DNA from 2 places in the Serratia odorifera genome. Region 2 is predicted to be linked to the other one. Evidence: predicted binding sites of a transcription regulator. Region 2 holds the regulator's gene; the other holds the start of a gene.
The links. Region 2 encodes LexA, which represses DNA repair genes until DNA is damaged. Its sites were predicted from a motif close to TNCTGTATGTACATACAGNA; they were not measured.
Positions count from the first base shown of each region.

Region 1: the regulator LexA is predicted to act here: its motif matches at 3,590-3,609, upstream of dinB (DNA polymerase IV).

Region 1 is NZ_JBGMUT010000012.1:21,230-37,510, forward strand. Features, by position in the region: gene gpt (xanthine phosphoribosyltransferase) at 172-630, opposite strand; gene pepD (beta-Ala-His dipeptidase) at 967-2,427, shown strand; gene dinB (DNA polymerase IV) at 2,511-3,575, opposite strand; gene ACCC84_RS20540 (glycerophosphodiester phosphodiesterase family protein) at 3,770-4,666, shown strand; gene nqrM ((Na+)-NQR maturation NqrM) at 4,702-4,929, opposite strand; gene ACCC84_RS20550 (FAD:protein FMN transferase) at 4,937-5,968, opposite strand; gene nqrF (NADH:ubiquinone reductase (Na(+)-transporting) subunit F) at 5,969-7,192, opposite strand; gene nqrE (NADH:ubiquinone reductase (Na(+)-transporting) subunit E) at 7,220-7,816, opposite strand; gene ACCC84_RS20565 (NADH:ubiquinone reductase (Na(+)-transporting) subunit D) at 7,823-8,452, opposite strand; gene ACCC84_RS20570 (Na(+)-translocating NADH-quinone reductase subunit C) at 8,445-9,239, opposite strand; gene ACCC84_RS20575 (NADH:ubiquinone reductase (Na(+)-transporting) subunit B) at 9,229-10,470, opposite strand; gene ACCC84_RS20580 (Na(+)-translocating NADH-quinone reductase subunit A) at 10,474-11,823, opposite strand; gene dpaA (peptidoglycan meso-diaminopimelic acid protein amidase) at 12,383-13,159, shown strand; gene ACCC84_RS20590 (class II glutamine amidotransferase) at 13,127-13,897, opposite strand; gene lpcA (D-sedoheptulose 7-phosphate isomerase) at 13,996-14,577, opposite strand; gene fadE (acyl-CoA dehydrogenase FadE) at 14,824-16,281, shown strand, end outside.
Region 2 is NZ_JBGMUT010000003.1:38,235-54,515, forward strand. Features, by position in the region: gene plsB (glycerol-3-phosphate 1-O-acyltransferase PlsB) at 68-2,533, opposite strand; gene ACCC84_RS10630 (diacylglycerol kinase) at 2,662-3,030, shown strand; gene lexA (transcriptional repressor LexA) at 3,155-3,763, shown strand; gene dinF (MATE family efflux transporter DinF) at 3,908-5,254, shown strand; gene ACCC84_RS10645 (CsbD family protein) at 5,566-5,775, shown strand; gene zur (zinc uptake transcriptional repressor Zur) at 5,875-6,384, opposite strand; gene ACCC84_RS10655 (sugar O-acetyltransferase) at 6,636-7,208, shown strand; gene dusA (tRNA dihydrouridine(20/20a) synthase DusA) at 7,320-8,366, shown strand; gene pspG (envelope stress response protein PspG) at 8,549-8,767, shown strand; gene ACCC84_RS10670 (quinone oxidoreductase) at 9,066-10,055, opposite strand; gene dnaB (replicative DNA helicase) at 10,167-11,582, shown strand; gene alr (alanine racemase) at 11,723-12,802, shown strand; gene ACCC84_RS10685 (transporter substrate-binding domain-containing protein) at 12,853-13,620, opposite strand; gene nudI (nucleoside triphosphatase NudI) at 13,894-14,319, opposite strand; gene ACCC84_RS10695 (Lrp/AsnC family transcriptional regulator) at 14,448-14,915, shown strand; gene ACCC84_RS10700 (amino acid aminotransferase) at 15,037-16,230, shown strand.

The DNA of each region.
Region 1 (16,281 bases), on a different contig from region 2:
CGAGAAACCAAAATATCCCGGACGATAGCGGGGAATTTACAGAAGATGACCGATAGTGAATATAACAACGCCCGGCATAACCGGGCGTTGTAACAGGCGAAATACGCCTCTGCGCTATCGTTGCCGTCAATCGCTACAGGCGGGTCAACGCGGCGCGTCTTGTCGAGGGGATTAACGGCCGCCGATCGGTGGCACGAAGCTCACCGCCATGTCCCACGGCTGCTCGATCCAGGTATCCTGCGGGATATCGACCACATAGTCGTCCACCAGCGGGCGACCGGCAGGTTTGGCGAAGATGGTGACAAAGTGGGCTTTCGGGTACATTTCGCGGATGGCTTTGGCCGTGCCGCCGGTATCCACCAGATCGTCTACCACGATAAAGCCTTCACCGTCGCCTTCGGCACGTTTGAGCACCTTCATTTCGCGCTGGTTGTCATGGTCATAGCTGGAAATGCAGACGGTATCGACGTGGCGAATACCCAATTCGCGCGCCAACAGTGCCGCTGGCACCAGGCCGCCGCGGCTTACCGCGATGATGCCGGTCCATTTATCGGCAGGCAGCAGGCGATGCGCCAGTTTGCGCGCTTGCATTTGCAACATATCCCAGGTAACAACGTATTTTTCGCTCATAGAATGGTGTCCCAGCCAACATTGAAGTGGCTTACTCAGTGATCAGGGGAAAAAAGGTTGCGCGAGATTATAGAGACTGGTTGCGATGAATACCAGTTGAACCGAGGAATTGATGCGGATTTCCTTGCGGACAAACGCAGGTGAATGATGCTGCCAAGCGCCTGCCTCACCGGCCAAACACCAGCGTTACCGCAAATAAACAGCGCAATGCGGTACGCGCACCCGGTAAAAGAAAGTGATATTCTCTGCCTATCGTGCCGAAGACGCACAGATACCCATTAACCTAACCGCACGGCATTGCCGCCACCTGACGTATGCCGTAACAGGAGACTTAACGTGTCTGAACTGTCTCAACTTTCACCACAGCCGCTGTGGGATATTTTTGCCAAAATCTGCTCTATTCCTCACCCGTCCTACCATGAAGAACAGCTGGCACAGCACATCCTCTCATGGGCAAAAGAAAAAAACCTGCACGCCGAACGCGATGCCGTTGGCAACATTCTGCTACGCAAGCCGGCCACCAAAGGCATGGAAAATCGCAAGCCGGTCGCCTTGCAGGCGCACCTGGACATGGTGCCGCAGAAAAACAACGATACGCAGCACGACTTCACCAAAGATCCGATTCAACCGTACATTGACGGCGAATGGATCAAGGCTCGCGGCACCACGCTGGGCGCCGACAACGGCATCGGCATGGCCTCGGCACTGGCGGTGCTGGCAGATGACAGCGTTGAGCACGGCCCGCTGGAAGTGTTGCTGACCATGACCGAAGAAGCCGGCATGGACGGCGCCTTTGGTCTGCAACCCAACTGGCTGCAGGCGGAGATCCTGATCAACACCGACTCCGAGGAAGAAGGCGAAATCTATATGGGTTGCGCCGGTGGTATTGACTTCATCACTACCCTGCCCCTGCAACGCGAAGCGCTGCCAGCCGGTTACCAAACGCTGAAGCTGACCCTCAAAGGGTTGAAAGGCGGCCATTCCGGTGCCGATATCCATCTGGGGCTGGGTAACGCCAACAAACTGCTGGCACGCTTCCTGTTTGATCATGCACCGCAGTTGAACCTGCGCCTGCTGGAACTGAACGGCGGCACGCTGCGCAACGCCATTCCACGTGAAGCCTTTGCCTGCGTGGCAGTACCGGCCGATCGGGTTGACCAACTGAAAGCGCTGAGCCAGGCGTTCCTGGCAACGCTGCAAAACGAGCTGTCCGCCAAGGAAAAGAACATTACCGTGTTGCTGGAGCCAACCACCAGCGCATTGCAAGCGTTGAACGCTGACAGCCAGCACCGTTTCCTGGCGCTGCTCAACGGTACGCCAAACGGCGTGATCCGCATGAGCGACGCGGTGAAAGGCGTGGTTGAAACCTCACTCAACCTCGGCGTAGTCACCACCGGAGAACAGGAAGCGGAAATCATCTGCCTGATTCGTTCACTGATCGACAGCGGCAAGGATTATGTGGTCGGTATGCTGACCGCGCTGGGCCAACTGGCAGGTGCCAACGTGGCACCAAAGGGCGGTTACCCGGGCTGGCAGCCGGATGCGGACTCACCGGTAATGCATCTGGTGCGCGAACTGTATCAGCAGCTGTTCAACAAGACGCCGAACATTATGGTGATCCACGCCGGTCTGGAATGCGGTCTGTTCAAGAAGCCTTATCCGCAGATGGATATGGTTTCCATCGGACCAACCATCACCGGGCCGCACTCGCCGGATGAGCAAGTGCACATCGGCAGCGTCGGCCTGTACTGGCAGTTGCTGACCCAGTTGCTGAAAGCGATCCCCGAACGCGGTTAATGCCAACGACGGCCATGGCCGACGCAGACAGCAGGCGTCGGCCATGGGCTTAGGCGGCAACCATCGCCGGGTTCGCCCGGCCGCTACGCGTCCCACGGCAGCAGTAGCTGCCGCTCCAGCTGCGGATCGAGCAGCGTCACATGCAGCCCCACCAGGCGCACGCCACGCCCCTCGCGCCGCTCACACCATACCTGCTTTGCCACCGCCAGCAAATCTGCCTGATTTAATACCGGCCACAGGTGTTCCTGGGTAGTGAGCTGGAAATCCTGAAACTTCAGCTTTACCCCTTGACGCGCGATATGCAAATCGGGTTTCACCTTGCGTAGGCGCATTTCCAGTTCTGGATACAGCTTATCGACAATCAACTGCTCACAATCTTGCCAATCATGAATATCTGCCGCCAAGGTTCGTTCTACGCCAACCGATTTACGCAGGCGCTCCGGTGAAACGCTGCGTTCGTCGATCCCCTGGCAGCGTTCCCATAATACGCGGCCAAATTTGCCGAAACGCTTTAACAGCGCCGCAAGGTCGTAGCGCTGCACGTCGGCGCAGGTGAGTAACCCGACTTCCTCCAGGCGCTTAGCCGTTACTTTCCCGACGCCGGGGATCTTGCTCAGCGGCAGCTGTTGCAAAAAAGCCGGCACCTGCGCTGGCGTAATCACGTATTGGCCATTGGGTTTGTTCAGTTCCGACGCGATCTTGGCAAGGAATTTGATTGGCGCAATGCCGGCGGAAGCGGTGAGCTGCAATTCGTCAAAAATGGCCTGACGAATATGCTCGGCTATCAAGGTTGCCGAGCCGTTGCAGCGTGGGCTATCCGTCACGTCGAGGTAGGCCTCATCCAGCGACAGCGGTTCGATTAATGACGTATAACGCGCAAAAATTTCGCGAATATGCTGTGAGGCTTCTTTATAAGCCGCCATGCGGCCGGGCAACAAGGTTAAATGCGGGCAGAGTTTCAAGGCCATGGCGCTGGACATGGCGCTGTGCACGCCAAAACGGCGTGCCGGGTAGTTGGCGGTGCTGATCACCCCGCGCCGATCGGCACTGCCGCCGATCGCCAGCGGTATATCGCGCAGACTGGGATTGTCGCGCATTTCTACCGCGGCAAAGAAGCAGTCCATATCGACATGAATGATTTTACGCATGCGCCCTCCAATAACACTGTATAAGTATACAGTAGCAATGGGAAAGCTCAAGTCTGGTTTTAACGTATGTTTTATCGAAAAAGCATCGTTATTTTCTATTTGTTAAAAAAGCTTAATTTTTCAAGCGTATCATTTCAGGAAATAATCGTTACGCCTCATAAATGACGCTTACCCTACGCACAAGAAGGTGCTCAATGACTACTTTTTCCCGTTATGTATTGGTTTCGGCATTATCCCTGATCTCCACCCTCGCCAGCGCAGCCAGTGGTCATGCGCCAGCCATCGTTGCCCATCGCGGCGGCACCGCCGATGCGCCGGAAAATACCCTGGTCGCCATTCGCAGCGCGCTGAAAAACGGCGTCGACGCGGTGTGGATCACGCTGCAACAATCCAAAGACGGCGCGATCGTGCTGTACCGCCCTTCCGACCTGAGTTCGCTCACGGATAAAACCGGCGCGGTTTCCGCCTATAGCGCAGATGAACTGGCCAAGGTCGATGCCGGCTGGTCGTTTGGCAAAGACGGTCACCACCCGTTCCGTGGCCAGGGGATCGGCATCCCGCGACTGGACACGGTGCTACAGGAATTCCCGAAAGTGACCTTCTACCTGGACATCAAATCTCCCGATGCCGATCCGGCGCAATTTGCCAAAGCACTGCTGGCAACGCTGGAAAAGGCCGAGGCGCTTGACCGCACGCGGGTCTATTCTACCGATGCCCGTTACCTGGCGGCCCTGCCAGCGGCGATTAAACGTTTTGAAACCCGCGATGAAACCCGCACATTATTGGCCAACATCACCATGGCGCATCAGTGCGACATAAAACCGGACGGCAATCAGCCCCGTTGGTATGGGCTGGAATTGAAGCGTGAAGTCGAAGTGGTAGAAAAGTACACTCTGGGCGAGGGCCGCTCCAAAGCGCTGCTGACCTGGGACAAGGAATCGATCGATTGCTTCCGCTCCAAAGGGCCGGCGCACATCATTCTGTTTGGCATCAATTCCGCGCAGGATTATCAGCAGGCGCTGGCATTGGGCGTTGATGGCGTGATGGTCAATTCGCCAAAGGATGCCCTGCGTTTTCGCAAGGCGAAATAAAGCGCGGTTGTCGTGCGCTGCGTGCAGCGCACGGTTTACAGGATGCGGTGTTTTTCCAGTTGCTCGCGGCGCAGCGCTTCTTTCGCCAGGCGTTTTTTACGCGCATCGCACGGCTCCGGGCAATCGCACACTTTGTCCATGCCCAACGCGGTAATACCGCCGCAACTGCCTTGCAGGCTCTTGCGTTTGAACACGTAACCGAGCGACATGCCGCCGATAATCAGCAAAAACAAAATAAAGCTTGCGACAAATACCGTCAGCATGGCGGCCTCACTGATTTTTCTTTAGATAAGGTTTAAACGCATTGGAATAGCGCTCTTCAAAAACGTCACCGTTCTTCACTATCATAAACACCGGAATGCCCAGCAGATTCGCCAGAGCCAGGGCACGATCCGGCCCCATAACATCCAGCCCGGTAGACAGGCCGTCGGCGGTCATGCAGTTAGGCCCAATGACCGTGATCGACACCAGATGGTGCGCGATCGGCCTGCCGGTAGTCGGATCGATGGTATGTGAATAACGTACGCCGTTCTGTTCGAAATAGTTACGATAATCCCCCGAGGTGGCGATCGCCATATTCCCCGGTTGGATCACCAGTTGCGCGCGTTGCTCCACTCCGGCGTTCGGCCGCTCGATGGCAATGCGCCATGGCAGCTCCTTGCCGTTATGGCCACGGGTACGTACTTCGCCGCCGATATCTACCATATAGTTGTTAATCTGCTGTGATTGCAAGTATTCCGCCACCACGTCCACGCCATAACCCTTGGCGATAGACGACAGATCAACGTACAGCTCGGGGATATGCTTCACCAGCGCGTTGCCCTGCACCGCCAGTTTATCGATACCGGTCCAGGCACGGCGCTGCGCCAGTTCGACATCGCTCGGCACCTTGTCCGGTCGCCCTTCCGGCCCAAAGCCCCAGAGATTGACCAGCGGCCCAACGGTCACGTCCAACGCACCGTCGGTAACGCGGTTAATCCTCAGCGCTTCGGCCACCACCTTCGCCGTCGCGGCCGATACCGGGAACGGCGTATCGACCTCGCGGCTGGCGTTAAAGCGGCTCAGCTCCGAGTCGGGCCGGTAGGTCGACATCTGGTCATTCACCTGCTCCAGACGCCGATCGATTTCCTTTTGCAACGTCTCGGCGGAAGGCGTGTTGTCACCGGTGAGATAACGGATCGAATAGTACGTCCCCATGGTTTTGCCATCGAGATTGACCTGTTCCGGTCCGCAACCGGTCAGCAACAGGGTGGCGCCAAGCGCCACCATCGTCATCCAGCCTTTCAGTGCTAGCGCGCGCATTTAGCCACCAAAGTCGTCGAGCATGATGTTTTCGTCTTCCACGCCCAGATCTTTCAGCATCTTGATCACCGCGGCGTTCATCATCGGCGGCCCACACATGTAGAACTCGCAATCTTCCGGCGCCGGATGGTTTTTCAGGTAGTTTTCCAGCAGTACATTGTGGATAAAGCCGGTATAGCCGGTCCAGTTATCTTCGGGTTGCGGATCGGACAATGCCACGTGCCAGGTGAAGTTCTCGTTCTCATCCTGCAGATGGTTGAAGTCATCTTCATAGAACATTTCACGCAGCGAGCGCGCGCCATACCAGAAGGTGATTTTGCGTTTTGACTTCAGGCGCTTCAACTGGTCAAAGATATGCGAACGCATCGGCGCCATACCGGCACCGCCGCCGATAAAGATCATTTCGGCATCGGTATCCTTGGCAAAGAACTCGCCAAACGGCCCGGAAATCGTCACCTTGTCGCCCGGTTTCAACGACCAGATATACGAGGACATAATGCCTGGCGGTACGTCCGGATTGTTCGGCGGCGGCGTAGCGATACGCACGTTCAGCATGATGATGCCTTTCTCGTCCGGGTAGTTGGCCATTGAATAGGCACGTACCGTGGTGTCATCAACCACCGAGCGGTAGCGGAACAGGTTGAAGCGGTCCCAATCGCCGCGGTACTCCTGCGGCACGTCGAAATCGGCATAACTGATGTCGTGCGCCGGGGCTTCGATCTGGATAAACCCGCCGGCGCGGAACGGGACGTCTTCGCCGTCAGGAATTTTCAGCTTCAGCTCTTTGATAAAGGTGGCCTTGTTATCATTGGAGATAACTTCGCAGTCCCATTTTTTCACGCCGAAGATTTCTTCTGGCAGCTCAATCTTCAGGTTCTGCTTCACATTGACCTGGCACGCCAGGCGGCACCCCTCTTTCGCCTCGCGTTTGGTGATGTGAGAAAGTTCGGTGGGCAGGATATCGCCGCCGCCCTCTTTGATCACCACGCGGCACTGGCCGCACGAACCGCCGCCGCCACAGGCCGAGGACACGAAAATGCCCTGGCCCGACAGCATGTTCAGCAGTTTGTCCCCCGCCGGAGCGTGGAAGCTTTTCTCTTGATCGCCGTTCACTTCCACGGCAACGTCGCCGGTGTTCACCAGTTTGGATTTGGCGAACAGAATCAGTAGCGCCAGCACCATCACGATGCAGGTGAACATCGCTACGCCTAAAATAATTTCCATAAATTTCCCGCCTTTATATCTGGGTTCTTATAACTGAACCCCGGAGAAAGACATAAAGCCCAACGCCATCAGCCCGGTGGTAATAAAGGTAATGCCCAGACCGCGCAAACCCGACGGCACATTGGCATACTTCAGTTTTTCGCGGATCCCCGCCATCGCAACAATCGCCAGCATCCAGCCGGTGCCTGAGCCGAAGCCATACACCACCGATTCAGCAAAGTTGTAGTCGCGCTGTACCATGAAGGAAACGCCGCCGAAGATGGCGCAGTTCACGGTAATCAACGGCAGGAAGATGCCGAGCGCGTTATACAGCGACGGGAAGAAGCGATCGAGGATCATCTCCAGAATCTGCACCAGCGCGGCAATCACGCCAATAAAGGTAATGAAGTTGAGGAAGCTCAGATCGATGCCTTCCACCAACGCGCCGTCACGCAGGATCAGGTTGTAAACCAGGTTGTTCACCGGCACCGCGATGCCGAGCACGATGGTAACGGCAATGCCGAGGCCAAAGGCAGTGGAGACTTTCTTGGACACCGCCAGGAAAGTACACATCCCGAGGAAGAACGCCAACGCCATGTTTTCAACGAAAACGGCGCGGACAAACAGGCTGATATAATGTTCCATCGGCGATTACTCCTTTTCGATCTGTGCCGGTTTCAAGGTGCGCAGCACCCAAATCAGCAGGCCGATGATAAAGAACGCGCTTGGCGCCAGCAAAAACAGGCCGTTTGGCTGGTACCAGCCGCCGTTTTGCAGGGTTTCCAACACCGGCATGCCGAACAGTTTGCCGGAGCCGATCAGTTCACGCAGGAAGCCGACCAGAATCAGGATCACGCCATAGCCCAACCCGTTGCCGATACCGTCCATAAAGCTTTCGATCGGCGGCGATTTCATGGCATAGGCTTCAGCGCGCCCCATCACGATGCAGTTGGTGATGATCAGACCAACGAACACCGACAGCTGTTTGGAAATTTCAAACGCATAGGCACGCAGCACCTGATCGACCACGATAACCAGCGACGCGATAATCGCCATCTGTACGATAATGCGCACGCTGTTCGGAATGTGGTGGCGGATCAGGGAAATGAAGAAGCTGGAAAACGCCGTCACCAGCGTCACGGCAATGGTCATCACCACCGCCGTTTCCAATTTGGTGGTTACCGCCAGCGCGGAACACACGCCCAACACCTGCAGGGCAATCGGGTTGTTATCAAATAACGGCCCCAGCAGAACCCGTTTAATCTCTTTGGAATCAGCCATTTTTCAGCGCTCCTTCACGAACTTTTTTCAGGAACGGGCCGAACCCCTGTTCGCCCAGCCAGAAATCAAAAGTGTGCTGCACGCCGTTGGAGGTCAGCGTCGCGCCGGATAACCCGTCCACGCCGTGCACATCGCCGGCACGCGCTCCGCCTTTCACCACGCGGATAGCCGGCTCGCCGTTATCGTCAAACAGCTTCTTGCCGATCCATTGCTGGCGCCAACTCGGATTTTCCACTTCACCACCCAGACCCGGCGTTTCCCCCTGGTCGTAGTAAGTGATGCCCTTCACCGTATTACCGTCGCTGTCCAGCGCCACAAACGCGTACATCATCGACCATAGACCGGTGCCGTATACCGGCAGCACGATCTTGTTGACCGCGCCAGCATCATCACGCACCAGGTAGATTTCGGCGTGGTTGCTGCGGCGCTTGATACCGGCATAGTCCTGACTGGCCGGCAGGGCGACGCTCTTGCTGTCGTCACGCAGCGCGGCAGGCAGATCGAACGCCGTGGCGTTGCCCGCCACGAACTCGCCGCTGTTCAGATCCAGCAGGCGTGGTTCAATACGTTTGCCAAAGGTCTGCTTCACCTGCTCTTGCGGCATGCCAGGCGTCAACAGGCCCGCCACGTCAAGGATGTTACGCTGCTTGTCCAGCAGCTTTTGTTCCTGCTGTTTGGACTTCAGACCGACGGCGGCTCCCGCCACCACCACTGAACACACCAGACACAGCAACAGCACTACCAGCAGCGTTTTACCGATGCTGTCATTTTTTGCTTCATTCGCCACGGGCTTTTCTCCGCTTGATGTTAGCCTGCACCACCAGATAATCGAACAGCGGTGCGAACAGGTTGGCGAACAGAATCGCCAGCATCATGCCTTCCGGATAGGCCGGGTTGACCACGCGGATCAACACGCACATCACGCCAATCAGGATGCCGTACCACCATTTTCCCTTGTTGGTAAAGGCAGCGGAAACCGGATCGGTAGCCATGAAAATCATACCGAAGGCAAAACCGCCCAACACCAGATGCCAATACCATGGCATGGCGAACATCGGGTTGGTGGTCGAACCGATAGCGTTGAACAGATAGGCCGAAGCAATCATGCCGACCATCACGCCGGCAACGATGCGCCATGAGGCCACGCGACCGAACAGGATGATGGCACCGCCGATCAGAATCATCAGCGTCGACACTTCCCCGATCGAACCGGGAATGTTGCCAAGAAACGCATCCATCCAACTAATGGATTGGCCAGTAGCGACGTTGGTCAGGCTGTGCGCCCCACCCGCGCTCCACTGAGCCAGGGGCGTTGCGCCCGAGAAACCGTCTGCCGAGGTCCACACCAGATCGCCGGAAATCTGCGCCGGGTAGGCAAAGAACAGGAAGGCGCGACCGGCCAGCGCCGGGTTGAGGAAGTTGCGCCCGGTACCGCCGAAGATTTCCTTGGCGATCACCACACCAAAGGTAATGCCCAGCGCCGCCTGCCACAGTGGCAGAGTGGGTGGCACAATCAACGCAAACAGTATCGAGGTGACAAAGAAACCTTCGTTGACCTCATGCTTGCGGATAATGGCAAACAGCACTTCCCAGAAGCCGCCGACGATAAACACCACGGCGTAGATTGGCACAAAGTAGGTCGCCCCCAGCACCATCTTGCTGACCCAGCCGGCATCCGGCGTCAGCGATGCCCCCAGCCATTGCGCCAGCTGATAATGCCAGTCGCCGGTCAATACCTGTTGCAGTTGGTCACCGCTGTACAAATGGTGCAGCGCCGGTATCGCCTGCTGGCCGACGTTGTACATCCCCCAGAACATCGCCGGGAATACCGCCATCCATACCAGGATCATCATGCGTTTCAAATCGATGGCATCGCGTACGTGCGACGCGCCATGCGTCACCGTGCCCGGCGTGTAGAACACCGTGGTGGTGGCTTCAAATAGCGGATACCACTTTTCCAGCTTGCCGCCCGGCGTGAAGTGATGCTCGATCTTGTCAAAAAAGTTCTTCAGGCCCATGGGTTATCCTTCCAGCTCAATCTTGGTCAGCACGTCGCGCAGCACCGGACCGTATTCATACTTGCCGGGGCAAACGAAGGTGCACAACGCCAGATCTTCTTCATCCAGCTCCAGACAGCCCAGCGCCTGCGCGCTGTCGGTGTCGCCCGCCAGCAGGTCACGCAGCAGCAGCGTCGGCAAAATGTCCAGCGGCATTACCCGTTCGTAGTTGCCAATCGGCACCATCGAGCGCTCGCCACCGTTGGTGGTGGTCGAAAAGGCAAACAGCTTGCTCTTCAGGAAGTGGCCCAGGGTGGTGCGAGTAATAGTGAATTTGTTCGGCGACGGCAGTACCCAACCGAGCAGCTCTTTCTCGCGCCCCTCCAGCAGTACCGAAACCTGGGTGTGAAAGCGACCGAGATAGGCACGTGGCCCAACGGCATGCACGCCACTCAGCACCGAACCGGAAATGACGCGGTTTTCGCCGGCTTTTAGCCGGTCAGCCGTCAGTTGGTCAAGGCTGGCGCCCAGACGGGTACGCAGCAGCATTGGCTGTTCAACCTGCGGCCCGGCCAGCGCGACAACGCGCTGGGTGTCGAGGCGGCCGGTAGTAAACAGGGTGCCAATGGCAATCACGTCCTGGTAACCGATATGCCAGACGGTTTTCTTCAGGCTGACCGGCTCCAGGAAGTGGATATGCGTCCCTACCAGTCCGGCAGGATGCGGACCGGCGAATTCGTTATAGTTGATTTGCGGGTTGCCGTTGCCGCTCAGCGTTCCGCCTGTGGCCTGGCTGACGTGGACTTTGCCGTCGGTCAGACGGCTCAACACCGTCAGACCCGCGTTAAAGGCCGCCAGCTGTTCGGCGATGATCACCTGCGGATCGGCCGCCAGCGGCTGGGTGTCCATGGCGGAAACAAAGATCGCCCGCGGTGAGCTGCCTGGAGGCGGGGTTTTGCTGAATGGCCGGGTGCGCAGCGCGGTCCACAGACCGCTGGCGATCAGTTCGCCTTCCACCGCAGCGCGGTCCAGCAGCGGCAAATCGGCCGGCTGATAGCTGGCAAACTCGACCTGCTCGTCGCCGCCGTTGGCGATTTCAATCACCACCGACTGCAACACGCGACGCTCGCCGCGATTGATCGCCACCACCTTGCCACTGGCTGGCGCGGTGAACATGACGCCGGGGTTCTTTTTGTCTTCAAACAGCGCCTGGCCTTTCTTGACGCTGTCGCCTTCCTGCACCAGCATGGAGGGGCGCATGCCAACATACTCTTCCCCCAGCAGTGCCACATGCTTGAGTTGCGGGCCGTCCTGAATCGCCTGAGCCGGCAAGCCAGCTATCGGCAGATCTAACCCTTGTCTGATTTTAATCATAGGATTTATACGATGTTTTATGGTTACACATGCCGTCGTGGCCAGGGCCAGTACCGACAATGCCAGGATTATGAGACGCTAAATATCGCCTCCGGGTTGGGTTCAACGGCATTGCGCCCAACGTGAATTCTCGGGTGAGATAACGTTTATTTTCATGTGTTAACTCTTGTGTTCGCCATACCGCGCTACGACCAACGTATTGCTGCACATTAACGTCCATTGCTTGCGCACCATTCGCGCGCCAAAACCGCAGCCCTGGCCATAGCAATACCGGGTGCGGCAGCCAGGGATGTTAACATTTTTCGCAACATTTTTCTTCATTCAGCAGTGACCTGAGTCAAGCAAACACAATTAAATTTCGCTGTAATCCCCTCATTAATCGTAAAAAACTGGGGCTTAATTCACTTTTATCGAGCTTTGTAGTTTTTTTATACATCTACCGTATTGATAAAAATAAACACGCTGGTAATCTGGCGAGGCATTAATGCAACAAAACACGTCAGTGGCATGCGGGCGAACTTGATTTCGTCGGCAGATAAATAATAAGCAGGAATAATTAATGAGCAGAATCGCGCTGTTGTTTGCGATGCTTTTTTCTATGCCGATGATCACGGCCTGCAGCGCGAGCGAGCAGGTGCCGGAAACGCCGGTGGTAAAACAGCAATTGTTGGGTTCGCCGGTCTATATACAGATATTCAAAGAAGAACGTAAGCTGGAGCTGTACGCCAAGATGGGTAATGAATTCCGGCTGGTGAACACCTTCCCGATCTGTAACTACTCCGGCGGCCTCGGCCCCAAACGTCGAGAAGGCGACTTTAAAAGCCCCGAAGGCTTTTATAGCGTTGACGCTCGCCATCTGAAGCCGGACAGCAAATATTATCGCGCCATCAATATTGGTTTCCCGAACGATTACGATCGGTCGCAAGGCTATTCCGGTGCCTATTTAATGATCCATGGCGAATGCAAATCGATTGGTTGCTACGCAATGACCAATGATTATATGGATGAGATTTATCGTTACGTCGAAGCGGCGTTTGCCTACGGTCAGAGCCGGGTGAACATCAGCATCTATCCGTTCCGCATGACCGAGCAAAACCTGCAGCGTCACCGTTCGTCGACCTACGCCAGCTTCTGGCGCCAGTTGAAACCAGGTTATGACTATTTTGTCAAAAACCACCAGCCGCCGATGATGGGCGTCGCCAACGGCCAGTACGTGCTGGGTAAACCGCTGATGGCCAGCGGGCAGGCTACCACGCTGTTTGCCTCGACCACCGAGCCGGCAGCGGTAAAAACCAATCCGTTCTCAGCCTCCCAGCCGCTCACCGTAGTGAAATAACGCATACTCGCCTGGCGCAATCTTGTGCCAGGTTTCGTTGCCGGTCAGCGGTTGGGTGGCAATCACCGTCACCACGTCGTTCGGCGTGGTCTGCCGCTGAAAATCAATCTCCACGTCCTGATCGAGCAGCGTTGCCTTGCCAAACGGTGCGCGACGGGTGATCCAGTACAGATTGGTCGAGCAAAATGCCATCACGTACTTGCCGTCCGACAACAACATATTGAATACCCCCTTCCGCCGCAGCTGATCGGCCAGCAAGGCGATATAGCGAAACACCGCCGGCCAACTGCTCGGCGTGCGCGGATATTTCAGCGACAGCTGATGCAACAGCCAGCAGAAGGCGTATTCACTGTCGGTCTGCCCTACCGGACGGAAGTTGCCGGTTTCCAGACGACGATAACCTTTCAGTTGCCCATTGTGCGCGTAGGTCCAGTTGCGCCCCCACAGTTCGCGGGTAAACGGATGGGTATTTTCCAACGCCACTTCACCGCGATTAGCCTGACGAATGTGCGACACCACCGCGCAGGATTTGATCGGGTACTCCTGCACCAGGCGCGCAATCGGCGAGTTGAAGCTGGGCTGCGGATCCTTGAATGTGCGACAGCCGTTGCCTTCATAAAAGGTAATGCCCCAACCATCCTTATGTGGCCCGGTGCGGCCACCGCGCTGAACCAGCCCGGTAAAACTGAAGCAAATATCGGTAGGTACGTTAGCGCTCATCCCGAGCAGTTCACACATCGAAAGCCACTCCTCAACCACACGGGTCACTGAAACATGCGGGCCGGCGTAGCGCGCCCGACATCATCGACACGGGGGCCTTGCGCCCCCGGCCGGTATTACGCCTTAACCATCTCTTTTTCGATCAGCTGAATCAAGATGTGAATCGCCTTGATATGAATTTCCTGAATGCGGTCAGCGTAACCAAAATGCGGCACGCGGATTTCCACATCGGCGGAACCGGCCATTTTACCGCCGTCTTTGCCGGTCAGCGTAATCACCTTCATGCCTTTGGCGCGCGCCGCCTCAATCGCCTTGATGATATTGCCGGAGTTACCGGAAGTCGAAATGCCCAACAGCACGTCGCCTTCACGCCCGACCGCTTCCACGTAACGGGAAAACACAAAGTCATAGCCAAAATCGTTGCTGACGCAAGACAGATGGCTGACGTCGGAAATGGCAATCGCCGGGTAGCCGGGGCGGTTTTCGCGATAGCGGCCGGTCAGCTCTTCGGCGAAGTGCATCGCGTCACAGTGGGAACCGCCGTTGCCGCAGGAAATCACTTTACCGCCCGCTTTGAAAGCATCAGCCAGTAATACCGCAGCGCGTTGAATCGCATCGATATTGGCATCGTCATTGATAAATTTAGCCAGCGTATCCGCCGCTTCGTTCAGTTCATTACGAATCAGATCGTGGTACATGAGGGAGCCTCTTTTTATCGTCAATCTTCCGCTGGGCAGTGTAACGGATCGTGGAAACACCGAGAAGCGCTGTGAAGCAAACTCCGCGTTGGTTGAAAAAGCAGAGAGGTTTTTGACCGTCAGTGCTGTCAGTTTGTGACCTAAGTTGTAATTAAAGTGTAAATGCATTGATAAAAATAGTGGCATGAACTAAAACCAATAGATACAACAACAGGTCAGACCTCTTACTACTTCGGAGCTTCAACTATGATGGTTCTCAGTATTGTTATCCTGCTGGCACTCATCAGCGTGCTGTTTTATCACCGGGTGAGTCTCACCCTCAGCAGTCTGATATTGCTGGCCTACACCGCCGCCATGGGTGCTATCGGCCTGTGGAGCTTCTGGATGCTGTTGCCGTTGGCGATTATCCTGCTGCCGCTGAACGTCACGTCGCTGCGCCGCTCGATGCTGTCTGCACCGGCGCTGCGCGCATTCCGCAAGGTGATGCCACCGATGTCGACCACCGAGAAAGAAGCCATCGAAGCCGGCACCACCTGGTGGGAAGGCGATCTGTTCCGTGGCACGCCGGACTGGGACAAGCTGCATAACTACCCGCAACCAACGTTGAGCGAAGAAGAGCAGGCGTTTATCGATGGGCCGGTAGAAGAAGCCTGTCGCATGGCAAACGACTTCCAGATCACCCATGAACTGGCCGATCTGCCGCCAGAACTGTGGGCCTATCTGAAGGAGCATCGCTTCTTTGCGATGATCATCAAAAAAGAATACGGCGGCCTGGAGTTCTCGCCTTATGCGCAGGCACGCGTGCTGCAAAAGCTGGCAGGCGTATCCGGTATTCTGGCCATCACCGTCGGCGTGCCCAACTCGCTCGGTCCAGGCGAACTGCTGCAACATTACGGCACCGATGAACAAAAAGACCATTATCTGCCGGGTCTGGCGCGCGGCGAAGAAATCCCCTGCTTTGCCCTGACCAGCCCGGAAGCCGGTTCCGATGCCGGCGCAATCCCGGATGTCGGCACCGTCTGCATGGGCGAATGGCAAGGCAAACAGGTGCTGGGCATGCGCCTGACCTGGAACAAGCGTTACATTACGCTGGCGCCGGTGGCCACCGTGCTGGGCCTGGCCTTCAAGCTGTACGATCCGAACCGCCTGTTGAGCGACAACGAATCGCCGGGCATCACCTGTGCGCTGATCCCGACCAGCACGCCCGGCGTGGAAATCGGCAACCGCCACTTCCCGCTGAACGTACCGTTCCAGAACGGCCCAACCCGCGGCAGCGACGTGTTCGTGCCTATCGACTACATCATCGGCGGGCCAAAAATGGCCGGCCAGGGCTGGCGTATGCTGGTTGAATGTCTCTCCGTCGGCCGTGGCATCACCCTGCCCTCCAACTCGACCGGCAGCGTCAAGTCGCTGGCGTTGGGGATTGGCGCCTACGCGCACATTCGTCGTCAGTTCAAGATGTCGATCGGCAAAATGGAAGGGATCGAAGAGCCGTTGGCGCGTATCGCAGGCAATACCTATGTGATGGACGCCGCTGCGTCACTGATTACCTATGGCCTGATGCAGGGTGAGAAGCCGGCGGTGCTGTCGGCAATAGTTAAATACCACTGTACCCACCGTGGCCAGCAGGCAATTATTGACGCGATGGATATCGCCGGCGGTAAAGGCATTATGCTGGGCGAATCCAACTTCCTGGCGCGCGCC
Region 2 (16,281 bases):
CTGACGCCATAAACGATGCAGATAAAAAAGGCACCCGCGTGGGTGCCTTCTTCGTGGTAACGACTGATTACTCGTCTTCTTTGGGCTCTTCCACCGCTGGCGGCAAGGCGTTTCCGTCCGCTGGCAGGCTGACGCTCTCAATGGTCAACTTGATTTCCGGCGTGATCAGATCGCTCAACATGCTGTAAACCTCCATGGTGTGCTCACGGATCGCATCGCCGATATCATTGATATAGCCTTCGGCGCGCAGCGTGGCCACCAGGGTGGAAAATACCGCCTTGTCGAAGAACTCCGGGGCGTTGATGCCGTGCAGTACCGACAGACGCTGCGCCATGATACGGCTCTCTTTCTCCAGCGCGCCACGGTTGATGCTCGGGTTGGCGCTCAGGATCGACAGCGTGATGGCGTAGCGTTGCAGCGTTTCACGCACGCCGGCAGCCAGCAATTGCAGCGGACGAATGCGTGCCGAGTTGAGCACCAGCTCCTCGCCCTGGTCGCAGATCAACCGCTGGCGAGCCAGTTCGTCGACCAACGTATTCAACACCGCCGGCAATTGGTCGGTATCGTAATGCAGGAACAGTTCAGCTTTCAGCATCGGATAAATCAGGCTGATTTGGCGTAACAGTTCGCTGCGCGAGACGCGGCGATGGTGCATCACGATAGAGGCGATCAGCGACGGCAATACCAGCAAATGATGGATATTGTTGCGGTAATAGGTCATCAACACCGCCTGCTCGCGTGGCAGAATGATGATATCGCCGATGTTGTCCTTCTCTACCTCGAACTTGTTCATGTTGAGCGCGTGATCCAGCAACGCCTCTGCCGACTGCTGCGGCACGGTGACATCACTGGCGTAAGGCACATTGCGCATCAGCTGCAGGTAGCACTCCAGTTGCTCAATCAACTGCTCGCGTGTCAGCGAACGCTGGCGTGAAGCCAGCAGTGCAGTGGAGCACAGATTCATGGCGTTGGCGGCGGCGGCATTGTTGATACGTACCATGATCTTGCCAGCCAGATCGTTGACCGTTGGTGTCAGCCAGCTTGGACGCTGTGCTTCGATCGGGTCGATCGACTCCCGCCACTGCGGCACGTGCTGATTGAGGTACGAGGTCAACGGCAATGGATCGCCAAAGTTGACGTAACCCTGGCCGAGGTTGCGCAGTTTACGCAGACCGCGCAGCATCTGCAGCAGGCTTTCTTTTTCTTTGGTGGCGCCACGCAGTTCTTTGGCGTAGGTACCGACTTCCATCACGTGTTCGTAACCGATGTAGATCGGCACCAGGGTAATCGGGCGGGTGCCGCCGCGCAGCATCGCCTGGATGGTCATCGACAGGGTGCCGGTTTTGGGTTCCAGCAGGCGTCCGGTACGCGAACGACCGCCTTCAACGAAGTATTCCACCGAGTAGCCGCGGGTGAACAGTTCGCCGAGGTACTCGCGAAACACCGTCGAGTAGAGCTTGTTGCCCTTGAAGGTGCGGCGAATAAAGAACGCGCCCAGACGGCGGAAGATCGGCCCGGCCGGCCAGAAGTTAAGATTGATACCGGCGGCAATGTGCGGCGGTACCAGCCCCTGGTGGTACAGCACGTAAGACAGCAGCAGGTAATCCATATGGCTGCGGTGGCATGGCACATAGACGATTTCATGCCCGTCCTGCGCCAGCTGGCGCACGCGTTCGGCGTTGGTGACGTTGAGGCCCTGATACAAGCGGTTCCAGGTCCAGCTCAGCACGCGATCCGACAGGCGCACCGTTTCGTAAGAGAAGTCTGCCGCGATCTCTTCCATCAGCGCAATGGCGTTCTGCTGGGCCTTCTCGTGCGAAATCTTTTTGTTGCGTGCTTCGTCTTCTACCGCTTTTTCAATCGCTTTGGACGCCAGCAGCTTGTTGAACAGATCCTGACGTGCAGGCAGGCTAGGCCCGACTGCCGCCAGACGCTGCCGTGAAAAGTGCATGCGCGCCACGCGCGCCAGCTTTTGCGCGATAATCTTGTCGGTACCGTGCTCGGTCGCCATGCGGCGCAGAGACACCGTATTGGAGAAACGCACAAAACTGTCGCGTCCCAGCCACAGTACGGCAAAGAACTTCTGCACACCGTTCAGTAGACGCAGATGCGGCGTACCGTGGCTTTCGCGCCCCGGCGAACGGCCAAACATCACCGAAACCGGCAGCATCTGAATATCGAGATCCGGATTGTTGCGGTGCAGGTCGAGATAATCGTGGAACAGTTTTACCGACTCTTCTTTCGGCGTGTAGTAGCGGAATACGCGCGGGCCATCGTGGATAAACACGTAGCTCGGCAGTACGGCGCCGTCGATCTCCAACGGAGTGAGCGGATCGGGCAGATCCTGCGCCAGGCACTGGGTGCGCAGCGTCAGTAAATCCGCCTTGGAATTATAAGGTAAAACATACAAAATCGGCCGTGAGGGATCCAACCCTAACTCCGTGACCGGATCTGAAGGGATAACCTTACTTCTTACCAACAGTTTTAGTGGTAAATTCAATAATTTATAATAAATTTTACGCCAACCTGACATAACAACGTGAAGCCTCTTGTTAGCAATGCGCCGCAAGCATACCAGAAACCGGGTAGCAGATCTGTGGTGTTAAAAAAACCAGAGCCGTTAAGATTATGACTTATCACTTATAAAAGGCACACCGCAACATGGCAAATCAAGCAACCGGTTTGACTCGCGTCATCAAAGCTTTCGGATATTCCTATAAGGGATTGACCGCCGCCTGGCAGCATGAAGCCGCGTTTCGCCAGGAACTGGTGGCGACCGTGCTGGCCATCATACTGGCGATTTGGCTGGATGTGGGTGCGATAGCGCGCATTTTATTGATCGGTTCGGTGGTACTGGTGATGATTGTCGAAATGCTCAACAGTGCGATTGAGGCGATCGTCGATCGCATCGGCACTGAACACCACGAGCTTTCCGGCCGCGCCAAGGACATGGGCTCGGCGGCGGTGTCGCTGGCGATTGCACTGGCGCTGTTTGTCTGGGTCAGCGTACTGTGGCAATACCTGGTTTGAGCGGCAGGCAATCGATGTTGCGCAGCACCTCGCTAATCCCTGATTTTTATTCATTCTCCAGTTCCCAATCCACGTTCACCTGTATATACTCACAGCAAGACTGTATAAACAAACAGGGGGCGGAATGAAAGCATTAACTACCAGACAGCAAGAGGTCTACGACCTGATTCGCGATCATATTTCGCAGACGGGCATGCCGCCAACGCGTGCCGAGATCGCGCTGCGTCTGGGGTTCCGCTCGCCTAATGCCGCTGAAGAACACCTCAAGGCCCTGGCGCGCAAAGGCGTCATCGAAATCGTCTCCGGCGCCTCGCGCGGCATTCGTCTGCTGATGGAAGATGAAGACGGCCTGCCGCTGATTGGCCGGGTGGCCGCCGGTGAGCCACTGCTGGCGCAGCAGCATATCGAAGGGCACTACAAGGTCGATCCTTCGCTCTTCAAGCCAAACGCAGACTTCCTGCTGCGGGTCAACGGCATGTCGATGCGCGATATCGGCATTCTCGACGGCGACTTGCTGGCGGTGCATAAAACCCAGGACGTGCGTAACGGCCAGGTGGTGGTGGCGCGCATTGAAGACGAAGTCACCGTCAAACGCCTGAAAAAACACGGTAATGTGGTAGAGTTATTACCGGAAAACAGTGAGTTTCAACCGATTGTGGTCGATCTTCGTCAGCAGAACTTCACCATTGAAGGCCTGGCCGTCGGCGTCATTCGCAACGGTGATTGGATCTAACTCGCAGTCCCCCGAACCTAATCGCCTCAGCCCGTTCTGGGGCGATGCCATCGTCAAAACATCACCATACCCAAGAGCTTTCAAGGCGTAGCCGGTAAATCGCTCCCCTTGCCAGAGCGTGGGTACCTACGGGAACATGTTACTATGCGCCTGCTTGCCACTTTCACCAGCGATACCGACAAAGCCCTGTGGCGTCTGGCGCTGCCGATGATCTTTTCCAATATCACCGTACCGCTGCTGGGGTTGGTGGATACGGCGGTGATTGGTCATCTCGACAGCCCGAACTATCTGGGGGGCGTGGCGATCGGTTCGATGGCAACCAGCTTCCTGTTCATGCTGTTACTGTTCCTGCGCATGAGTACCACCGGGCTGGCCGCGCAGGCGCTGGGGGCGCAAAATCCCCTGGCACTGGCGCGCGCCTTCATGCAACCGCTGATGCTGGCGCTACTGGCTGGTTTGGCCATTGTGCTGCTGCGTCATCCGTTGATCGACCTGGCGTTGAGCATCGTCGGTGGCGACGCCGAGGTGTTGGCGCAGGCCCGGCTGTTCCTGGAAATCCGCTGGCTGAGCGCGCCGGCCGCCTTGGCAAACCTGGTATTACTGGGCTGGCTGCTGGGCGTGCAGTACGTGCGCGCGCCGGTGATCCTGCTGATCGTCGGCAACCTGCTGAATATCGTACTGGATATCTGGTTGGTGATGGGGCTGGGCTGGAACGTGCAGGGCGCAGCCACCGCCACCGCCATTGCCGAATATGCCACGCTGCTACTGGGGGTGTGGCTCAGTTGGCGGGTGATGCGCCTGCGTGGTATTACACCGGCAATGCTGCGCCACGCCTGGCGTGGCAATCTGCGTCGCCTGCTGGCGCTCAACCGCGACATCATGCTGCGATCGCTATTGCTGCAGCTGTGCTTTGCCTCGTTGACCATCTTTGGCGCACGTCTCGGCAGCGAGGTGGTGGCGGTAAATGCGGTACTGATGAACCTGCTGACCTTTACCGCCTATGCGCTGGACGGTTTTGCCTATGCCGTTGAGGCGCATTCCGGCCATGCTTATGGGGCAAGGGACGATCGACAGCTGCGACGCATCTGGCGTGCGGCATGTCGGCAGGCATGTATGGTGGCGCTGGGCTTCGCGCTGATTTATGCCGTCGCCGGCCAGCACATCGTTGCTGCGCTGACGTCGTTGCCGGAGCTGCGCGCCCTGGCCAACCTCTATCTGCCGTGGCAGGTGCTATTGCCGCTGGCGGGCGTGTGGTGTTATTTGCTGGATGGTATGTTTATCGGCGCCACGCGCGGCGCGGAGATGCGTAATAGTATGGCGGTCGCCGCCGCCGGGTATGGCCTGACGCTGTTCACCCTGCCATGGTTGGGTAACCACGGTTTGTGGCTGGCCTTGGCGGTGTTTCTCGGCCTGCGTGGCCTGGCATTAGGCTGGGTTTGGCACCGGCACAGCGTGAATGGCACCTGGTTTGCCCACGCCGGTAGCCACTGACTTTGGCTATTCATTAGTTTCTTTGCTGTATTTTTTGCTTTTTGTTTATATCTGGTTACATTCCACCTTGATGCTGGAGCGGCGTTTAGTTACTGTTTTGTCGATTTTTTATCTGTAATTTGGTTTGTTAATGGTTTTTTGAACTGGTATTTTCCGTAGTTTGGTTGTCGGTGACTATAATTAGTCACGTGGCTGGCGAGTTATACGGTGATTTTATATTGCTGAGATAGCGTTAAATGGCCATAAATTTTAATCAGTTGGCGCCAGCCCGATTTATCTAAAACTGACTAACCACAGGTAACGGAGAGATTATGAACACAGATCAAGCCGACGGTAACTGGAAGCAGTTTAAAGGTAAAGTGAAGGAACAGTGGGGCAAGCTGACCGATGACGATCTGACGGTCATTGAAGGGAAACGTGAACAGCTTGTCGGTAAAATACAGGAACGTTACGGCTACCAGAGGGCGGCGGCCGAAGAAGAAGTCAAAGCCTGGGAAGATCAGAACAAGTATCGCTGGTAATCCGATCCGCCCGCGGTTGAACGCGGCGCTTTGACACCCCTTGGGCCAGCGTTCCCCCTAGACGTCTTGGCCCATAGGTACAGGGACGTACCTGCCTGACTATTTCTTTTTAATCACGATGCTGTGGTCATGATTGCAATCGTGCTTACTGTCGCAAGACTCTACTTCAACACAGCCTGAGCACAGTCCATGGGCTTCCACCACGCTGTGGCGCAGGGCAAAACCGGACTCTTTTGCCAATTTTTGCAATGTTTCCTCTACCCCAGCGGTGGTGCGCTCGGTTACCTGCCCGCAACGATCGCAGATGAAAAGCGCGGAGGTGTGCATTGGCTGCTCAAAATGATGGCACAGCACGTAGCTGTTAGCCGATTCAACGCGGTGAATAAAGCCTTGTTCCAGCAGAAAGTCCAGTGCGCGGTAGACCGTTGGCGGCTTGGCCTGCGGTTCGGCGACACGCAATAAATCGAGCAGATCATAGGCGCTGATCGCACCGGGCTGTTGAGCCATCAGGCGTAACACTTCCAGCCGTTGCGGCGTCAGGCGCACATTGCGTTGCTGACAGAGTTGTTCTGCCTGCGCGAGCAGCTTTTCCTGGTTGGTTGGGTTCATGGCAAATATTCCCGGTACGTAAAAAAGGCGATTTTAACATGTATCGGCCAATTCGCCGAGAGTTGAGCCATTTTCTCCCGTTAATCACGCCGGCAGCGGCACATTCACGCCTGCGGATTGGCAAAACGTGAATCGACTCACAACTTCTGCGGCGTGCTGGCGCTGAGATCAACGCCGTGGCGTTTTCGTCTGGGCATTGCCCGCACGTGGCGTTATAACGCCTGACAACACCTTGGCTTAAGGAACACGCGATGACCGAAAGAGAAAAGTTGCTGCGCGGTGAGATCTATAACAGCCGCGATGCGGAACTGATAGGCCTGTATCACCGGGCACGGGCGCTTAGCAAGCAGTTGGGCGCGCTGGATTCTCAGAAGATGGACGAAAAAAATCGTCTGCTGAGCCAGCTGTTCGCGCATTGGGGGCAACAGAGCTGGATTGAAACGCCATTCTGGTGTGATTATGGCCAGCACATCAGTATCGGCAACAACTGTTTTATCAACGTCAATGCGGTATTCCTCGACTGTAATACCATTACCATTGGCGATAACACGCTGATCGGCCCCAACCTGCAGGTTTATACGCCGAGCCATCCGCTGAAAGCCAGCGAACGTCTGACCGGTGATGCCGACTTTCCCTTCCAGACCTCCGCCAGGCCGGTGACTATCGGCAGCAATGTGTGGATTGGCGGCAATGTGCTGATCTTGCCGGGCGTGACCATTGGTGATGGCAGCACCATCGGTGCCGGCAGCATCGTCACCGGCGATATTCCGACCAACGTTTTGGCGATGGGACAGCCATGTAAAGTGATTCGCGTATTGGAATAGCTTTACTTTCAACACGATAGTGTTGCAGGGTACGGTGGTTTCGCCCCGACGGCAGTTTACGTTATAATCAGCGATTACTTTTTTGACCGCCAGACCCTGAATAGAGCCGTAATGACTGATTCGCTGAAAACTGATATTCCACTGCTTGCCGGCCAAACCGGCGTTGAACGGCCGTTCCCTGCGAGCCGTTTTTCCGTTGCGCCGATGCTTGACTGGACCGATCGTCATTGCCGCTATTTTCACCGCCTGCTGAGCAAGGAAACGCTGCTGTACACCGAAATGGTGACTACCGGCGCGATCGTGCATGGCAAAGGCGATTATCTGGCGTACAGCGAAGAAGAGCACCCGATCGCATTGCAACTGGGCGGCAGCGATCCGGCGGCGCTGGCGCACTGCGCCAAACTGGCGGAGCAGCGCGGCTATGACGAAATCAACCTTAACGTCGGTTGCCCGTCCGATCGGGTGCAGAATGGCATGTTCGGCGCCTGCCTGATGGGGCAGGCAACGTTAGTGGCGGATTGCATCAAGGCAATGCGCGACGTGGTGTCGATTCCGGTCACGGTGAAAACGCGGATTGGCATTGACGAGCAGGACAGCTACGCCTTTCTGTGCGATTTTATCGAAACCGTTGCTGGCCGCGGCGAATGCGAGATGTTCACCATCCATGCGCGCAAAGCCTGGCTTTCCGGTTTGAGTCCGAAGCAAAATCGCGAAGTGCCACCGCTGGATTACCCGCGGGTGTATCAGCTCAAGCGTGATTTTCCTGCGCTGACCATCGCCATTAACGGCGGCGTTAAAACGCTGGACGAAGCCAGGCAGCATTTGCAGCATCTGGATGGCGTAATGATGGGGCGCGAGGCCTACCAGAATCCGGGCATTTTGCTGCAGGTGGATCGCGAGCTGTTCGGTTCGCAGGCACCATTGCAAGACAGCGTGGCGGCGATCGAAGCGCTCTATCCATACATTGAACGCGAACTGGCCAACGGCACCTATCTGGGGCATATCACCCGTCATATTCTTGGTTTGTTCCAGGGCATTCCGGGGGCGCGCCAATGGCGTCGCCACCTGAGCGAAAACGCCCACAAGCCGGGAGCCGACGTGCGTGTCGTCGAGCAGGCGCTGAGCCTGGTACGTCAACCGCATTGCGAAATGGCGTAATTGATTAAATATTTCCCTAAAAGTTAGTGTATTTCACCAAGCACGTTGCGGCCTGCAACGTGCTACCTACGCGATTTCAGCAACTTGGCGCGTTTGCCGACTTGGCATGCTTCTTGTAAGACTCTCCGCAGTCTATTTCTGTCAAAACAACCTGCAGAAACCCGTTTTGCCGAGGAGCAATCATGTTGGAACTTTTCTTTTTTGTCGGCTTTGTGTTGATGTTGCTGGTCACCGGCGTTTCGCTGTTGGGGGTCTTTGCTGCCTTGCTGGTTGCGGCGGCCTTCATGCTGATTGGCGGCCTGTTCGCCATGGTGATCAAGCTGTTGCCGTGGCTGATTCTGGCGGTGGTGGGGGTGTGGATCTACCGTTCACTACAGAAGCCGCAGATTCGCCGTTATTGATTTTCTGCTGATTAATCAAACTGTCAGCATGAAAATTGAGTAACGGCTTGGCGTTTGAATGCGGCAGCGATCACAGCTTGGAGCATTAATCGCGATTAGGGACCATTTCGCATTTTTTTTGCTTTTAGGGGCTGTTAGGATGTCCGACCAAGCAGTGATGCCCGGTTTTCATCACCGCACGAGGCCAGTCATAAAATAACAGTGTTGCATCAGCGACCAGCTGTCTCGGGCGGACTCTGCTCTACCCCTACAAAACGCAGTACCAGAAAGGGCTCCTTATGGAGCCCTTTTCTATTGCCTAACGACCGGGGATCAGCAGGCTTGAGCCGCTGGTTTTGCGGCTCTCGAGGACCTGGTGCGCGCGCTGCGCGTCACCCAGGGCGAAAATCTGCTCATCATGCACCTCAACTTTGATCGCGCCGCTGCCAATCAGCGAAAACAGCTCATTGCTGGCGTACTGTAATTCTTCGCGATTGGTGATGTAGCCGTTGAGCGAAGGGCGAGTGACGTACAACGAACCTTTCTGGTTGAGTACCGCCAGATCGATACCGGTTACCGGGCCGGAGGCGTTGCCGAAGCTGACCATCAGGCCTCGCCGTTTCAAGCTGTTAAGTGAATCCAGCCAGGTATTCTTGCCGACCGAATCATACACCACGCCCACTTTTTTGCCGTCGGTCAGTTCTGCCACGCGTTCGGCGATGTTTTCCTTACGGTAGTTAATGGTGGCCCAGGCGCCGGCCTGTTTGGCGCGTTCGGCCTTTTCGTCGGAGCCGACGCTGCCAATCAGTCGGGCTCCCAGCGCTTTGGCCCATTGGCAGGCTATCAGCCCTACGCCACCAGCCGCGGCATGAAACAGAAAGATTTCCCCCGGCTGTACGTCATAGGTCTGACGCAGTAGGTAATGTACCGTCAGACCTTTGAGGAAGGAGGCCGCGCCCTGTTCGAAACTGAGGTTGGGCGGCAGCAGCGCCACCTTTTGCAACGGCACGTTATGCACCTCGCTGTAGGCGCCGAGCGCCGCCTGCGCATACACCACGCGGTCGCCCGGTTTCACCGCATCGACGCCGGCACCGACCTTGGTGACCACACCCGCCGCTTCGGTTCCCAGCCCGCTTGGCAGCGAGGCTGGGGCATACAACCCGCTGCGTACGTAGGTATCGATATAGTTGATGCCGATGGCCCGGTTTTCGATCTGCACCTCGCCGGCGGCTGGATCGAGCGGTGTGAAATCAACGTATTGCAGCACTTCTGGCCCGCCGGTGGCGGAAAATTGAATGCGTTTGGCCATGACTCCTCCTCGTTTACGGTGTTCCGCGCTTGCCCTAATTTTAGGACATTGGTATTTATCATTATGTATACTGACGCGTCGTCACTTCATAACAGGTATTGCATCCCCACTATGGCAGGAAAGAAACCCACCAACAAATCTAACGAAGCTCAGGCACCGCGCGATCGCCAGATGGAAGGGCTGAAAATGCCGCCGCATTCGCTGGAGGCGGAGCAGTCCGTGTTGGGCGGTTTAATGCTGGATAACGAGCGCTGGGACAACGTGGCGGAACGCGTGGTCGCCAATGATTTCTTTAGCCGTCCGCACCGCCTGATCTTTACCGAGATGCAGCGCCTGCTGGAAATGAGTAAACCGATCGACCTGATCACCCTGTCCGAATCGTTGGAGCAGAAGGGTGAGCTGGACTCCGTCGGCGGTTTTGCCTATCTGGCCGAACTGTCCAAAAATACCCCTAGCGCCGCCAACATCAGCGCCTATGCCGATATCGTGCGTGAGCGCGCGGTGGTGCGTGAAATGATCTCGGTAGCGAACGAGATCGCCGACGCCGGTTACGATCCGCAAGGGCGTAGCAGCGAGGATCTGCTCGATCTGGCGGAATCACGGGTGTTCCAGATTGCAGAAAACCGAGCCAATAAAGACGAAGGGCCAAAAAGCATCGACCAGATCCTTGAAGCCACCGTTTCGCGCATCGAATCGCTGTACCAAACGCCGCATGACGGCGTGACCGGCGTGGATACCGGCTATCAGGATCTGAACAAGAAAACCGCGGGTCTGCAAAAGTCGGATCTGATCATCGTGGCGGCGCGTCCGTCGATGGGCAAAACCACCTTTGCCATGAACCTGTGTGAAAACGCCGCGATGCTGCAAGAAAAACCGGTGTTGATCTTCAGCCTCGAAATGCCCGGCGAACAGATCATGATGCGTATGCTGGCTTCGCTATCACGCGTTGACCAGACGCGTATCCGTACCGGTCAGCTCGATGACGAGGATTGGGCGCGTATTTCCAGCACCATGGGCATTCTGCTGGAAAAGCGCAACATGTACATCGACGACTCCTCGGGTCTGACGCCAACCGAAGTGCGTTCGCGCGCGCGCCGCATCTTCCGCGAGCATAACGGCCTTAGCCTGATCATGATCGACTACCTGCAATTGATGCGCGTGCCTGCGCTATCCGATAACCGTACGCTGGAAATCGCCGAAATTTCACGCTCGCTGAAGGCATTGGCGAAAGAACTGCAGGTGCCGGTAGTGGCGCTGTCGCAGTTGAACCGCTCACTGGAACAGCGCGCCGACAAACGCCCGGTCAACTCCGACCTGCGTGAGTCTGGCTCGATTGAGCAGGATGCCGACTTGATCATGTTTATCTATCGTGACGAGGTCTATCACGAGAACAGCGACCTGAAGGGCGTGGCGGAAATCATTCTCGGCAAGCAGCGTAACGGCCCGATCGGTACGGTACGCTTGACCTTTAACGGCCAATGGTCGCGTTTCGACAATTACGCCGGCCCGCAATATGATGACGAATAACCCGGTCTGAGCGACTGGCGGTATTATTTCCAGTCAGCGTACCTCCGTCGCCCAGCCTCTCTATGGTTCCAGTGGGTGCGCTGCGAGTTCACGCCGCGCAACCCCACGCTTCTTGGCATTGGTCTTATTAAGGAATTGAAATGAAAGCGGCAACCGCTGTAATCGACCGCCGCGCTCTGCGACACAACCTGCAACAGGTACGCCGTCAGGCGCCACAAAGCCGCCTGATCGCGGTAGTGAAAGCAAACGCTTATGGGCATGGCCTGCTGGAAACGGCCCACACCTTGCAAGATGCCGACTGCTACGGCGTGGCGCGCATCGGCGAGGCGCTGATGCTGCGTTCTGGCGGTATCGTCAAACCGATTTTACTGCTGGAAGGCTTCTTTGCCGCCGAGGATCTGCCGGTTCTGGTCGCCAACAACATTGAAACCGCAGTACACAGCATTGAACAGCTCGAGGCGCTGGAGCAGGCCGAGCTGGCGCGGCCGGTGCCGGTATGGATGAAGATCGACACCGGCATGCACCGTCTGGGAGTGCGGCCTGAACAGGCAGAGGCGTTTTACCAGCGCCTGTGCGCCTGCCGCAACGTGGCGCAGCCGGTGAATATCATGAGCCACTTCAGCCGCGCCGACGAGCCGAACAGTGACGCGACGCAGCAGCAGATCGCCTGTTTTAGCGCCTTCGCCCACGGCAAACCGGGGCAGCGTTCTATTGCCGCTTCCGGCGGTACGCTGCTGTGGCCGGATGCGCACAACGAGTGGGTGCGGCCGGGCATTATTCTCTATGGCGTTTCACCGATTGAACAGCGCCACGGCGGGCAGTTTGATCTGCAACCGGCGATGACGCTGAAGTCATGCCTGATTGCGGTTCGCGAACATAAAGCCGGTGAAGCGGTGGGCTATGGCGGCACCTGGGTCAGCCCACGGGATACGCGCCTGGGGGTGGTGGCGATGGGCTACGGCGATGGCTACCCGCGCAGTGCGCCAACCGGTACGCCGATATGGCTTAACGGACGCGAGGTGCCGATTGTCGGCCGGGTTTCCATGGACATGATTTCGGTCGATCTCGGACCGGACGCCAGCGATCGGGTCGGTGATGAGGTGGTGCTATGGGGTGCGCCGCTGCCGGTGGAACGCATCGCCGAGGTGACCGGCATCAGTGCCTACGAGCTGATCACCAAACTGACCCAACGGGTGGCAATGGAATATATCGGCGAATGATGGCTCCGTTCCCTGGCCCGGCAGTTTATGACCGGACCGGGGAATGTCGATCACTTCTTCACGGCCAGCCAGCTGTCGATAATCGTCTGGTATTCACCGGTGGCCTTCGCCAGATGCAACCATTGGTCGACATACAGTTTCCAGCTCAGATCGTCACGCGGCAGCATGTAGGCTTTTTCGCCGTACTGCATGGGTTTTTTCGGGTTCACCGCGCACAGTTTCGGATAGCGTTTTTGCTGATACAGCGCTTCTGACGCGTCGGTAATCATCACGTCCGCCTTGCGATCGACCAACTGCTGGAAAATCGCCATATTGTCATGCGACAGGGTCAGGTTGACCTTTGGCAAGTGAGCGCGGACAAAGGCTTCATTGGTGCCGCCAGCCGGTTCTATCACGCGCACCGACGGTTTGTTAATCTGTGCGATAGTGCGGTATTTCTTCACGTCGGTGCAGCGCACCAGCGGGATCTTGCCGTCGGTATCCAGCTTGTCAGCGAAGAACGCCTGTTTTTGCCGCTCCAGGGTGACGGAAATACCGCCCATGGCGATATCGCATTTACCGGCGTTGAAATCCTGCATCAGGGTTTTCCAACTGGTTTTCACCCATTTCACTTCCGCACCCAGGCTTTTCGCCAGCGACTGCGCCATAGCGATATCGATCCCCTCGTAATTGCCTTCCTGCGTCAGGAAGGTGTACGGCTTGTAGTCGCCGGTGGTGCACACTTCGAGTTTTTTCTGTTGGCTAACCTTATCCAGGTGAGATTGGGCGCTGGCGCTGCCGGCAGCGATCAGCAAGGCAAGAGGCAGTAATTTATTCATCGTTTCCCTTGGTATCAATAGAGGTTTGCATACGCCGGATGGCAATTTTTGTTGTTGGTCGGGTTAAATTACCCGTTTTTTATGTCGCAGATAAATGCTTATGTGTCAATTTGCTGGCTGCTCTGCAGCGGATCGATGCGTTAAAGACGGGTGTGCAGGGGGGAGCAGGAAGCCTTACAAGGAGATTCTGCGCCGTGCGCAGCGTCGACAGAGTGAGGGCAGCACAACCTGAGAGACAGGTTCGTTGCCCGATGCTGGAGGGCGTCAGTCGCTTTAAATCACCCCTTTCTGGCGAAAGGTGACCCGCGTCGCCTCGTTTAAGTCGAGATTCTTTATCGCCGCCGGCGGTAGCCAGATGATTTCCTGAAACTCTTGATTGAAGGTAATCGTACGATTGGCACTGACACAGTCAAAGATAAGATAAATCATGTAAATTTCTTCGCTAGTGCCATCCGGATAGGTTTTTGTGCGGATATCATCACGAAACGCCCACGGCTTAATCTCGGCGATCTGCAGTTGCTCGCCTAATTCCTCCCTGATCTCGCGCCTTAGCGCGCTCTCCATCGTTTCACCGGGTTCCATTCCGCCACCAGGCAGCGCCCATTGTCCGGGGAAAACCCCGCGATCGGCAGCCATTTTACACAGCAGAAACTCGCCGTCATTCTGTATAACAGGACATACGATCGTTCTGTGGCGCATTTCATCTCCTCGAAATCATTTGCAGTAAATCGCAAATTTCGGCGCTTTCGCTACAGATCACCATAACAACGGCAAAAAAGCTGATAGTCTGTAGCGTCAACATTTCTTAACACAGTTTACAGGTGGCTATGTACAACATTGACGATTTTGATATGAAAATCCTGACGCTGTTACAGGCCAACGGCCGCTTGACCAACCAGGAGCTGAGCGACCTGGTGGGGCTTTCCGCCTCCCAGTGTTCGCGGCGGCGCATCAGTCTGGAACAGGCGCAGTTGATCCGCGGCTACCACGCGCGATTGGCGCCGGAGGCGGTGGGCCTTGGGCTGGTGGGGCTGATCGAAGTCAGTCTGGTGACCCATGCCCAGCAGCATATCGACAGCTTTCACCAGATGCTGGAGGAGGTGGACGCGATCATTGATGCTTATAAAACCACCGGTGACGCGGATTATCTGCTGAAAGTCGCGGTGGCGGATCTGCCGGCGCTTAGCGACTTTATCAGCCAGACGCTGTCGAGCCACCAAAGCGTGGCGCATATCAAAACCGCCGTGGTGCTGAACCGCATCAAGGAAAATGGCCTGTTGCCGGTTGCGCGTTAAGAAAAGTTGCCAGACTGACACGGTGAGCAGCAGCGCGCGCGAGGCGGGCGTTTCCCCGTTGAATGCGTCTATAGTAGATAGGCTTGCCGTACCCCACATAACAAAATCAAGGAGAACACCTGTGTTCCAGAATGTTGATGCCTATGCCGGTGACCCGATCCTGTCGCTGATGGAAAAATTCAAAAAAGATCCGCGTGCGCACAAGGTCAACCTGAGCATCGGCCTTTATTACAACGAGCAGGGTATTATTCCGCAGCTGCGGGCGGTTAGCGCCGCAGAGGCGCAGTTGAACAGCCTCGAGCAGAGCGCTTCGGTCTACCTGCCGATGGAAGGGCTGCAACCTTACCGTCATGCCATTCAGCAGTTGCTGTTTGGTGCCGAGCATCCGATGCTGCAACAGCAGCGCATCGCCACGGTACAAACCGTTGGTGGCTCTGGCGCCTTGAAGGTAGGCGCCGACTTCCTGCACGACTACTTCCCGGAATCCCAGGTCTGGGTCAGCGATCCGACCTGGGAAAACCACGTCGCCATCTTCAGTGGTGCCGGTTTCAAGGTGAATACCTATCCGTACTTTGACGGCGATAGCCTGGGCGTGAAGTTCGACGCCATGCTGACGACGCTGCAACAGTTGCCGGCCAGGAGCATTGTGCTGCTGCATCCCTGCTGCCATAACCCGACCGGTTCCGATCTGGGCAATGAGCAGTGGGACGAGGTAGTGAAGGTGCTGGCCGAACGTGAGCTGATCCCGTTCCTCGATATTGCCTATCAGGGCTTTGGCGACGGTATGGAACAGGATGCCTACGCCATTCGTGCGATTGCCGCCGCCGGTCTGCCGTGCCTGGTCAGTAATTCGTTCTCGAAAATTTTCTCGTTGTACGGCGAGCGGGTAGGTGGGCTTTCCGTGGTGTGCGAAAGCAGCGAGGCGGCCGAGCGGGTGTTGGGGCAGTTGAAAGCAACGGTGCGCCGCAACTACTCCAGCCCGCCGAACTTCGGTGCGCAGGTGGTGGCCAAAGTACTGAACGACGCGCAGCTGAAGCAGCAATGGCTGGACGAGGTAGAAACCATGCGCACCCGCATCCTCGAGATGCGCCACACGCTGGTGGCTGCGCTGAAAATCGCGTTGCCGCAGCGTAATTTCGACTACCTGCTCAAGCAGCGCGGCATGTTCAGCTACACCGGTTTTAGCGCGGCGCAGGTTGATCGGCTGCGCGAGGAGTTTGGCGTATACCTGATTCACAGCGGCCGCATGTGCGTCGCCGGTTTGAACCACCGCAATGTGCAGCAGGTCGCCGAGGCATTTGCGGCGGTGCAGTAATTGCTGTTAGGGTAAAACCACGTTCAGGTTATCGGGGCGATGCGATTATCG